3 regions of the Clostridium saccharoperbutylacetonicum N1-4(HMT) genome follow, and region 1 is predicted to be linked to each of the others. Evidence: riboswitches for the same ligand, from Rfam matches in the RefSeq annotation. Region 1 holds a riboswitch; each other region holds the start of a gene.

What was found. A riboswitch is a leader RNA that binds a small molecule or an ion and turns the genes downstream of it on or off. The one in region 1 is predicted to bind cyclic di-GMP.
Region 2: linked by a shared signal. The riboswitch ahead of CSPA_RS25715 (methyl-accepting chemotaxis protein) and the one ahead of CSPA_RS21615 (prepilin peptidase) in region 1 are both predicted to bind cyclic di-GMP.
Region 3: linked by a shared signal. The riboswitch ahead of CSPA_RS02785 (methyl-accepting chemotaxis protein) and the one ahead of CSPA_RS21615 (prepilin peptidase) in region 1 are both predicted to bind cyclic di-GMP.

What each region holds. Positions count from the first base shown of each region.
Region 1 is NC_020291.1:4,859,783-4,863,076, reverse strand. It holds gene CSPA_RS21625 (bacteriohemerythrin) at 1-330, shown strand, start outside; gene CSPA_RS21620 (type IV pilus twitching motility protein PilT) at 571-1,608, shown strand; cyclic di-GMP riboswitch class II at 1,715-1,798, shown strand; gene CSPA_RS21615 (prepilin peptidase) at 1,894-2,646, shown strand; gene CSPA_RS21610 (GspE/PulE family protein) at 2,763-3,294, shown strand, end outside.
Region 2 is NC_020291.1:5,861,102-5,864,395, reverse strand. It holds gene CSPA_RS25725 (shikimate dehydrogenase) at 1-560, shown strand, start outside; gene aroD (type I 3-dehydroquinate dehydratase) at 729-1,496, shown strand; cyclic di-GMP riboswitch class I at 1,505-1,594, shown strand; gene CSPA_RS25715 (methyl-accepting chemotaxis protein) at 2,042-3,294, shown strand, end outside.
Region 3 is NC_020291.1:633,777-637,070, reverse strand. It holds gene CSPA_RS02785 (methyl-accepting chemotaxis protein) at 78-1,799, opposite strand; cyclic di-GMP riboswitch class II at 1,862-1,944, opposite strand; gene CSPA_RS02780 (antibiotic biosynthesis monooxygenase family protein) at 2,316-2,648, shown strand.

The DNA of each region.
Region 1 (3,294 bases):
AATAAGCTATTTTATGATATGGAGCAGGAAGAGGAAAAAAAAGAAATAATTAAATCTTTAGATTTGTTAGAAGAAAGTTTGCTTAAACACTTTATTGAAGAGGAATCTATTCAAAAGCAAAATCAATATCATAATTATGGATTAGTACATAAAGAGCATGAAGAATTTAAAAATCAAATAAATGATTTGAGAAGAGTTATAGAAAAAGATGAGCTATCAACTACATTTGTAGTAGAAATTCAGCAAGAAATGCTTACATCTTATAGAAGACACGTTATAAATTTAGATAAAGATTTTGGGGAGTTCTTAATGAGAAAAATCAGGAAATAATTTTTAGGTCTAAAATTATTTGTAAGATGAAAAATTAAAGCACTAAATTAAGAAATGCATATATAAAAGATTATTTAGTTAAATAATCTTTTATATACTATTTTCAATTTAGTGTTTTTTTATTATTATATATTAGTTTCAGAAGATATTGACACATTTAGAAAAATGGTGATATTTTTAATGTAGTTACAAGTTAATAGTATAAGCAGTAGCTTAATTTATATAAAGGGGCGTAAAATTATGGCAAAGATAGATGAATTACTAGATACCATTGATATTAAACGTGCATCCGATATTCATATCACATCTGGATTAACTCCTATGGTAAGAATTGATGGCAATCTAGTGAGAGCAAATGAAGAAATTATTTCACATGATGTAGTTGGAGAATATATTGAAGATTTAATGCCAGAAAAATTTGAGGAGTTTCTCGAAAAAGGAGAAATTGATTTTAAATATAATAGGAAAGGAATTTGTAATTTCAGAGTAAATGCGTTTAAATGCAGAGAAAGTTATGCAATATGTATGAGAATTATTAAGGAAAAGATTCCTAAACTTAGTGATATATCAACAGCAGAAGCTTTGAAAGAATTCACGGAATTAAAGGATGGCTTAGTTTTAGTTACTGGACCAACTGGTTCAGGCAAAAGCACAACTTTAGCAGCAATGATAAATGAAATTAACAAGAATAAGGAAAAGCACATAATAACATTAGAAGAACCAATAGAATATATACATGAAACAAATAGGTCAGTGATAAATCAAAGAGACGTTGGAGAAGATACTAAAAGTTATGCGGCTGGTCTTAGGGCAGCACTTAGACAAGATCCAGATGTTATATTAGTTGGAGAAATGAGAGATCCTGAAACTATCGAAATAGCATTAAGAGCAGCACAAACAGGACATTTGGTTTTTTCAACGCTTCATAATATGGGAGCAGCAAATAGTATATATAGGATTATAAATTCCTTTGAAGCTGGTCATCAAAATGAAGTGAAAATTCAATTATCATCCTTGCTTAGAGGAGTTGTTTCACAAGTTTTATTGCCAAATGCATCTGGAATTGGAAGGTCGGCAGCAATGGAAATAATGGTATGTACCTCAAGCATAAAAAACTTAATAAGAGAAGGAAATTTTGAACAAATCAATAGTTTTATTCAAATGGGGTCAAAGTTTGGAATGCAAACAATGGAAATGGATTTAAGAAGATTAGTTAACAATAATATAATTTCAAAAGAAGAATATGATACCTGGATTAGAAATAATAAAATTAATTAATCCTATATATTTAAATTTATGTTAAAGTGTTTTGTGAAAATTTACAAAATACACTTGTAAATTAATAGTAGTATGATATTATTATATTAAAAATAAGATAATTTAATTTGTTTAAGAAGACTATGAATCATGTATTGTAGATGGGCACTTGATACATGAGGAGTTAGTAGTGCAACCGGCCTTAAATTTTTTTAGGGTCGTTTTTCGCGCTTTTTTAAAGAAAAAAATTACAAATTAATCTCTTAAAATACATAAATGAATAAAAATGGAAAGGTTTAAATTGAAATGGATTTTGTGTTGGTTTTGGTTTTAGGTTTGGTCATAGGTAGTTTTCTAAATGTCTGTATTTATAGAATACCGTTGGAACAATCTATTGCTTTTCCACCATCTCATTGTACAAATTGTGACCATAAACTGGAACCGCTTGAGCTTATTCCAATAATAAGTTATATATTTCTTGGCGGAAGATGTAAGTATTGCAAAGCTAAAATTTCTGTAAGATATCCAGTTATTGAAATTGTTAATGGAATTTTATATTTATTAATATATTTAAAATTTGGATTAACAATTATTACTTTAAAATATTGTGTTTTAGCATCTCTTTTAATTGTAATTGGGATGATAGACTTTGATACACAATTTGTGTTTACAAATACGATTATTTTTGGTGGAGTTGTTGGAATTGGATTTGTAATATTACAGGCTATTATAAATAAAAATGGAGTTATAGATTTGCTTTTAGGTGGAATTATCGGTGGAGGAATAATAGGCTTAATAGTATATTTGACAAAAGGAATGGGTGAAGGTGATATTGAAATTGCAGGCATCTGTGGATTATTTTTGGGGATTAAAGGAATTTTGCTTGGATTGTTTTTAGCAGTTATTCTTGGAGGAATAGTCGGAATAATAATTTTGCTACTAGAACTTAAAAAAGCAAAAGATAAAATGGCCTTTGGACCATGTATAGCAATTGGAAGTTTGATTTCTATGTTATTTGGAGTAGAAATATTAACATTATATATGAACTATTTAATGTAAGAGCAAATTATAATAAGCTTTTAACATACTAATGATTGAAAAAGCTTAAGAACAATTTTATACTAATGAAGAATATTGCATGGGAGAATATGAGATAGAAAGGTGCGATATGAGAAATGGCTACAGAGAAAAGAAGATTAGGGAATATACTGGTGAACGCAGGAAAAATTACCAGTTATCAATTACAAGAAGCATTAAAGGCACAAAAGGCTCTGGGTAAAAAGCTTGGAGAAATATTGGTAGATACTAAAATAATCACTGAAGAAGATATAATTGAAGCTATTGAACAACAGACAGGAATTAAAAAGGTTGATTTAAATATAATTAATTTTGATAGAAAAGCAATAACATTAATTCCTGAGAATTTATGTGAAAAATATATATTAATTCCTTTTGGCTTTGATAATAATAAAATAAAAGTTGCGCTTGCAGATCCTTTAAATATATTTGCAATAGATGATGTAGCTATATCTACAGGTTTTGAGATAGAGTCCTTTATAGCAAGGACAGCTGATATTAAAAAATTTATAGGGATATATTATAGTAGTCAGCAGGTTAATAATGCGGCCCTTCAGCTTGAAAAAGAAAGTATAAAATTAAATAGAAATTCTAAAACAAGAGCTGTAGAAGATATAAATGAAGTAAATA
Region 2 (3,294 bases), 1.0 Mb from region 1:
CTGGACATATAACAGATGGAGTTGGATTTATGACTTCATTAAAAGATAGTGGTATTGATGTGATTGGTAAAAAAATGACTATAGCAGGAGCTGGTGGTGCTGCAACAGCAATTCAAGTTCAAGCTGCTTTAGATGGTGTAGCTGAAATATCTATCTTTAATATTAAAGATAAATTCTGGGCAAGAGCAGAAGAAACAGTTAAAAAGTTAACTGAAAAAACAAACTGTAAAGTTAAATTATTTGACTTAGCTGATACTGATGCTTTAAGAAGTGAAATTGAATCAAGTTATCTTTTTGTAAATGCTACAGGTGTTGGTATGAAGCCATTAGAAGGTCAAATGGTAATTCCAGATGAAACATACTTACGTCCTGATTTATTCGTAGCAGATACAGTTTATATGCCACACGTAACTAAATTATTAGAAACAGCTGATAAAGTAGGTTGTAAATGGATTAATGGTGATGGTATGATGTTATATCAAGGAGCAGAAGCATTTAAACTTTTCACAGGAAAAGAAATGCCTATTGAACATATGAAAGAATTCTTAAATATCAAATAATATTGAAAGTATGTTAAAAAAATAATGCAGCTTCTAGTATGACAATTTTAAAGTTTGTTGTATTAGAAGCTATTTCTGAGATTAATAATTATTATAATATTGTACATAATTTAAAAATAAAGCAATAATATTCATAATATATTTTTTTAAAACAGTAGGGGGATAGCTATGAAAAAAACAGTAAAAGTTAGAAATGTTGTACTTGGTGAAGGAACTCCTAAAATTTGCGTTCCAATCGTTGGAAGGACAAAGGAAGAACTTATTGAAGAAGTTGAAGCTTTAAAGGATATCAGTTTAGATGTTGTTGAATGGCGTGTTGATTATTATGAAAATGTAGAAGACATAGAAAGAGTTAAAGAATTACTTGTTAGTTTAAGAAAGCTACTTTCAAATACACCAATATTATTCACATTCCGTAGCAAAAAGGAAGGTGGAGAAAAAGAAGTATCTACAAATTATTATGCAAAATTGAACAAAGAAATTGCAGCTACTAGATTAGTTGACTTAATCGATGTAGAACTTTTTACAGGAGATGAAATTGTTAAAGATATAGTTGCTTATGCACATGATTCTGAAGTTAAAGTTGTAATGTCAAATCATGATTTCTTTAAGACTCCAGTTCAAGAAGAAATTGTATTACGTTTGAGAAAAATGCAAGAATTAGGAGCTGATTTACCTAAAATTGCAGTAATGCCTCAAAATAAAAACGACGTGTTAGTTTTACTTTCAGCTACAAATGAAATGGTTGAAAATTATGCTGAGGGGCCAATTATTACAATGTCTATGGCAGGTACTGGGGTTATAAGCCGTTTAGCAGGCGAAGTATTTGGTTCAGCATTAACTTTTGGAGCTGCCAAAAAAGCTTCAGCACCTGGTCAAATAGGAGTTGCTGATTTACGTACAGTTCTTAATATTTTACATAATAGTATAAAATAATAAAAATATAATGTTAATAGCACACTTACTGAAAGGTAGGGCCGCAAAGCTATGAGTCTAAGGAAAATTTAATTTTCTATGATTGTCAGGTTGCCAAAATGTATTTATACAAATTTTAAGCTTTATTTTGGTGCCTATAATTATATGGGCACTTTTTTATTCTTTAGGAAATTATATTATTGGAGAATCTGCGGATAACTTTTGAAACAGACTAATCAACTAGGTTTAATATTTTAAAAGAATAAAAAAATAAATCATATTCGCCTGCATAAAATGTTCTCGTATGCAGCATAGCTGCTTTTTCTAAGGTGCAGATTTTTCTCACATGCGTTCGAAAAGGCAGATGCGCACCTATAAAAAGAGTGCGAAGCACAATACGGAACTTAATATTAAAAATCTACGGCTCCACAGTCGCCTGCGATTTTTTTATTTTATATAGAAACATATATGATACATATAAATTTTTAAGAATATAAAACGAAAATTAAGTAAAGAGAATGACTATAAGAACTACTTTATACTTAAATAGTGATAGGGGGAAATTTATGAAAAGTATTAAAACAAAATTAATAGTATTTTTGGGATTAATGTTAGCAATTATATGCATAGGATTAGGTATAATTTCATTTATCAATTCATCGAATGCATTAAAATCGAATTTAGGGAAGACATTGCCTAAAATTGCAGAACAAACTGCAAGTAATGTTTCTGGAAGACTTGAAGGGCAGTTAAAAACATTGGAGGCTATTGCAGCTAAACCAGAAATAAGTGATCCTAATATAGCAACAGAAAGTAAGATGCCAATTCTTTCAAATGAAGGTAAAAGAATTGGAAGTATTAGATTAGAATTTGTAGAAGCAAATGGAGACATTAAAAAACCAGATGGAACAATTGTTAATGTTAAAGACAGAGTATACTTAAAAAATGCATTAGCAGGTAAGGATAATGTATCAGATCCGATAGTAAGTAAAGATGCTAATAAACAAGTTGTAGTTGTGTATGCAGTTCCTGTTAAATATAATGATAAAATTGTAGGTGTTTTAATAGAAACAAGAGATGGAAATTATTTAAGTGAATTAACCAATCAACTTAAAATTGGACAAACTGGCTATGCATTTATGATTAGAAAAGATGGAGTAAATATTGCAAGTACTGATAAAGATAAAGTTACCAATTTATATAATCCAATAGATGAAGCAAAAAAAGATCCGAAATTACAAGCAATAGCAGATATTGAAGTTAAAATGGGTGCAGGTGAGACAGGAATAGGTAAATATAGTTTTGGTGGAGTAGATAAATATGTAGGATATGCACCAGTTTCTGGAACTGAATGGTCTGTAGGTGTTATAGTAACAGAAACTGAAGTGTTATCAGAATTATCTGGTTTGAAGATTTCAGTTGCAATATCTTCAATAATATTTATATTAATTGGAGGTTGCATTATATACTTAATTTCAAATAATATATCTAAAGGTGTTAAATTAACTTCAAAGCATTTGAAGGTATTGTCAGAGGGAAACTTGATTGAGGAAGTTCCAATTAAATATTTGAATCAAAAAGATGAAATTGGAGAAATGACTGCTTCAATGAAAATGATGCAAGAATCGTTAGGGATAATGATAAAGCAAGTTAAGGATAATTCATCAAACATTAACTTACAGTCAGAAAATTTATCTTCTATCTCAGAAGAAATAGCAAATGTATCAGAAAATGTTACAGGAGCAATATCTGAAATTGCTACAGGTACGAGCAATCAATCAGAAGAATTAATATATATAACAGAAATTCTTAGTGAGTT
Region 3 (3,294 bases), 2.3 Mb from region 1:
TAATGTTGTTTTCTACAACATCCTCACTTGACTTTATAATTTAAATTTCTAAATAATTATAAACAAGCTACCATAAATTATATTTTAAATTTAGTTATAATACTTCCTAAATCTTCAGACATTTGAGATAAAATTTTACTAGATGAAGCTATTTCCTCAACAGATGCTAATTGTTCTTCTGCTGCTGCTGATATTGTTTGTGTTTCATCTGCTATCTTCATACTTATGTTTTGGATATTATTTACTGAAGTAACTGATGCTTTAGTCCCAACACTTATTTCATTGATGGACTTTGATATTTGGTGAATTTGTTCAGATATTGCACTTATCATTTGAAGTATTTCACGGAAACTTGTACCTGCAACATTTACAACCATTGCTCCTGTATCAACCTCTTTTGAGCTTTCATTCATAACTGAAACTGCACTGTTAGTTTTGCTTTGAACATCGTTAATAATTTTAGCTATTTCTTTAGTGGCTTCTTGTGACTGTTCTGCTAATTTTCTAATTTCATCTGCTACTACGCTGAAACCTTTCCCCGCTTCCCCTGCTCTTGCAGATTCTATAGCTGCATTTAACGCAAGTAGGTTGGTTTGTTCTGAGATACCTTCAATTGTATCAATAATTTGTCCAATCTTCGCTGACTTTTCTTCAAGCTCACTAATAATTGTTGACGTTTCATTAGTCTTTCTCTCTATTATTTCCATTTGATTAATAGCTTTTTCTACTGCTTCTTCACCAGCATTTGCAGAAGTTTGAGCATTATCCGTTAATGTTGAAACTGATTTTGTATTTTCAGATACTACATTTATTTTATCAGATATATTTTCAACTACTTTAGTAGTACTATTAGCAAATGCAAGTTGATCATCCGCACCATTCGCCATAGTAGTTACAGCAGTAGCAACAAGATTTGATGCATCTGCTGATTGTTCAGCACTTGCAGTTAATTCTTCTGAAGATGATACTAATTGTTTTGATGTATCTCCTAATTGCTTAACTAATTCTCTGATATTATTTGTCATCTTATCTAAAGCATTGGATACTGTACCAAACTCACTTTTATCTTTAAGATTCTCTGGTTTTATCTTTAATGAAAAATCACCTTGGGATAAAGCACCTATAAATATTACAAAATCATTTAATCTCTTAGTAATACGTTTTGTTATAAGTACTCCTAATACAATTATCAAAATTGATGCTGTGATAACTATAATTAAAAACGTTCCTACTGCAATCTTAAAATTTAATTTATCTGCATTATTTATTTCTTCAGCAATTTGTCTATTATGATCACCAAGTTCAACCAAACTATTCATGAAAGCTTGTACATATATATCAACATTTTTTTCATAATACTCATACGCTTCTTGATTTTTATTTTCTTTAGCTAAACTAATAACAACTTTCCTACCTTCTCTATACTTTGATAATTTATCTTCTATTTCCTTTATCTTACTTGTTTCAAATGAATCCAACTTTAAATTTTTATACTGATTCATATAATTATTAAATTGTTCAGCACGATTATCAATATCTTTAATTAAACTCTCATTTTCTGCATTATCCGTTGTTACCATAAGTCTATAGATATCAGCTGTAATAGCTCTTGCATGAACTCTAGATTCGCTCAGCCATTCACTGGATAATAACCTTTCATTATACATAGAATCAATACTTTTACTAGATGATAGTAAAAAGTAATATCCAGTTATACCTACTGCAAATAACCCTATTAAAGAGCATATTATAAGTAATGTTAATTTCTTACCTACCTTTAAATTATTAAGCCATCTCATTTTTTAATCTCCTATCCTTATACTTAAAATTTCAATAAAAAAACCCGCCAACAATTAATAACTTAATTGTTGGCAGGTTGCACCACTAACTCCGAATTCTTAAGGTGCCCAAATAAAAGAACTCATCATCGTTTCCAACTTTCCATGACACTATATTACAAAATATTATAATATTCACTATATAAATATTATATCACCTACATATACAAATGTACACTTATTCTACTATTGATAAAGTGTTCAGTTAAACTTATTTCTTACCTTGAAAATAACAATCAAAATATATTCATTACCTCAAATCACATGATCAGCTGACTTTAAGCTATGTGCTGTATAAATGCACTGTGGCTTTTTCAAATGGAAGTGCCTAAACCTTATATTGGTAAAAATATGCTTAAATTAGCAGTTTGATGTAATAAATAAAAAATATGTTCTTTGAAAACTGAATAATGGGATATTTTATAAATATGTTATAATTTATTATATACATTATAACTTGAAGAAGGAGTGAATATAGTGAGTATCACTGTAAATTTATACTATTCAGGAATAAACGGAAATGCCAGAAAATTTGCAGAAGAAATGGAAAACAGCGGTACTGCTGCCGCCATCCGTAACGAAGATGGAAATGAAAAATATGAATATTTCTTTCCGATGAATGATCCTGAAACAGTTTTACTTATCGATAGTTGGAGAGATCAGAATGCAATTGACGCCCATCATGCTTCACCAATGATGACAACTATTGCACATTTAAGAAACAAGTATGATCTGCACATGAAGGTTGAGCGATATGTTTCTGATACTGTAGAGGTTCCTTCTTCAGATGTAAAATTCATCAGGGAATAATTACAGAAATTTCAGCTTGCTCTATGAATCAGCAAGAACTTTGAATTTATAGATTATATAAAATTTAATAACTGATTTAAGAATCACATTATTCAACTAAAAAATGAATAGTGTGATTTTTGCGTAATACTAGAATAACTTGTACTAACTAGTTAGATTTACATACATCTAATGTTGAAGTTAATCTTAATATAGATTTGCATCTTATTCATTGGATCGGATTTAAATACATCTCATGTTGAAGTTAATCCATAGCAAAATAGCCATTCCTTAAAATCAATAATACCATTCATCCCTCTTAGAATCAACTTCCACACAAAAATTTACCAGCCGTTTTATGAATTTTAGCTAACATTCAAAAAATTCTTCTTAAGTCCTTATTTTTACTTACTTTAATGGAATTTATCTTGCTTTATGCCTGGGATAAAATTTAGAAATATTGAATTATAAACTAATAAAAAACTTATTAATTTATATTCTATCCAATGCCAGATATAATGTAGCTAGTGAAATAAAATTCATGCAAGAGTAAGAAATAATGTCTTTGGTTACAGGTATACTGTTTGTTTACTGCTCTCTACTATATCTAAACTTAATACATCTTATATTAAAATTAATCTCTGTATAACATGTAGATTTGACGTAG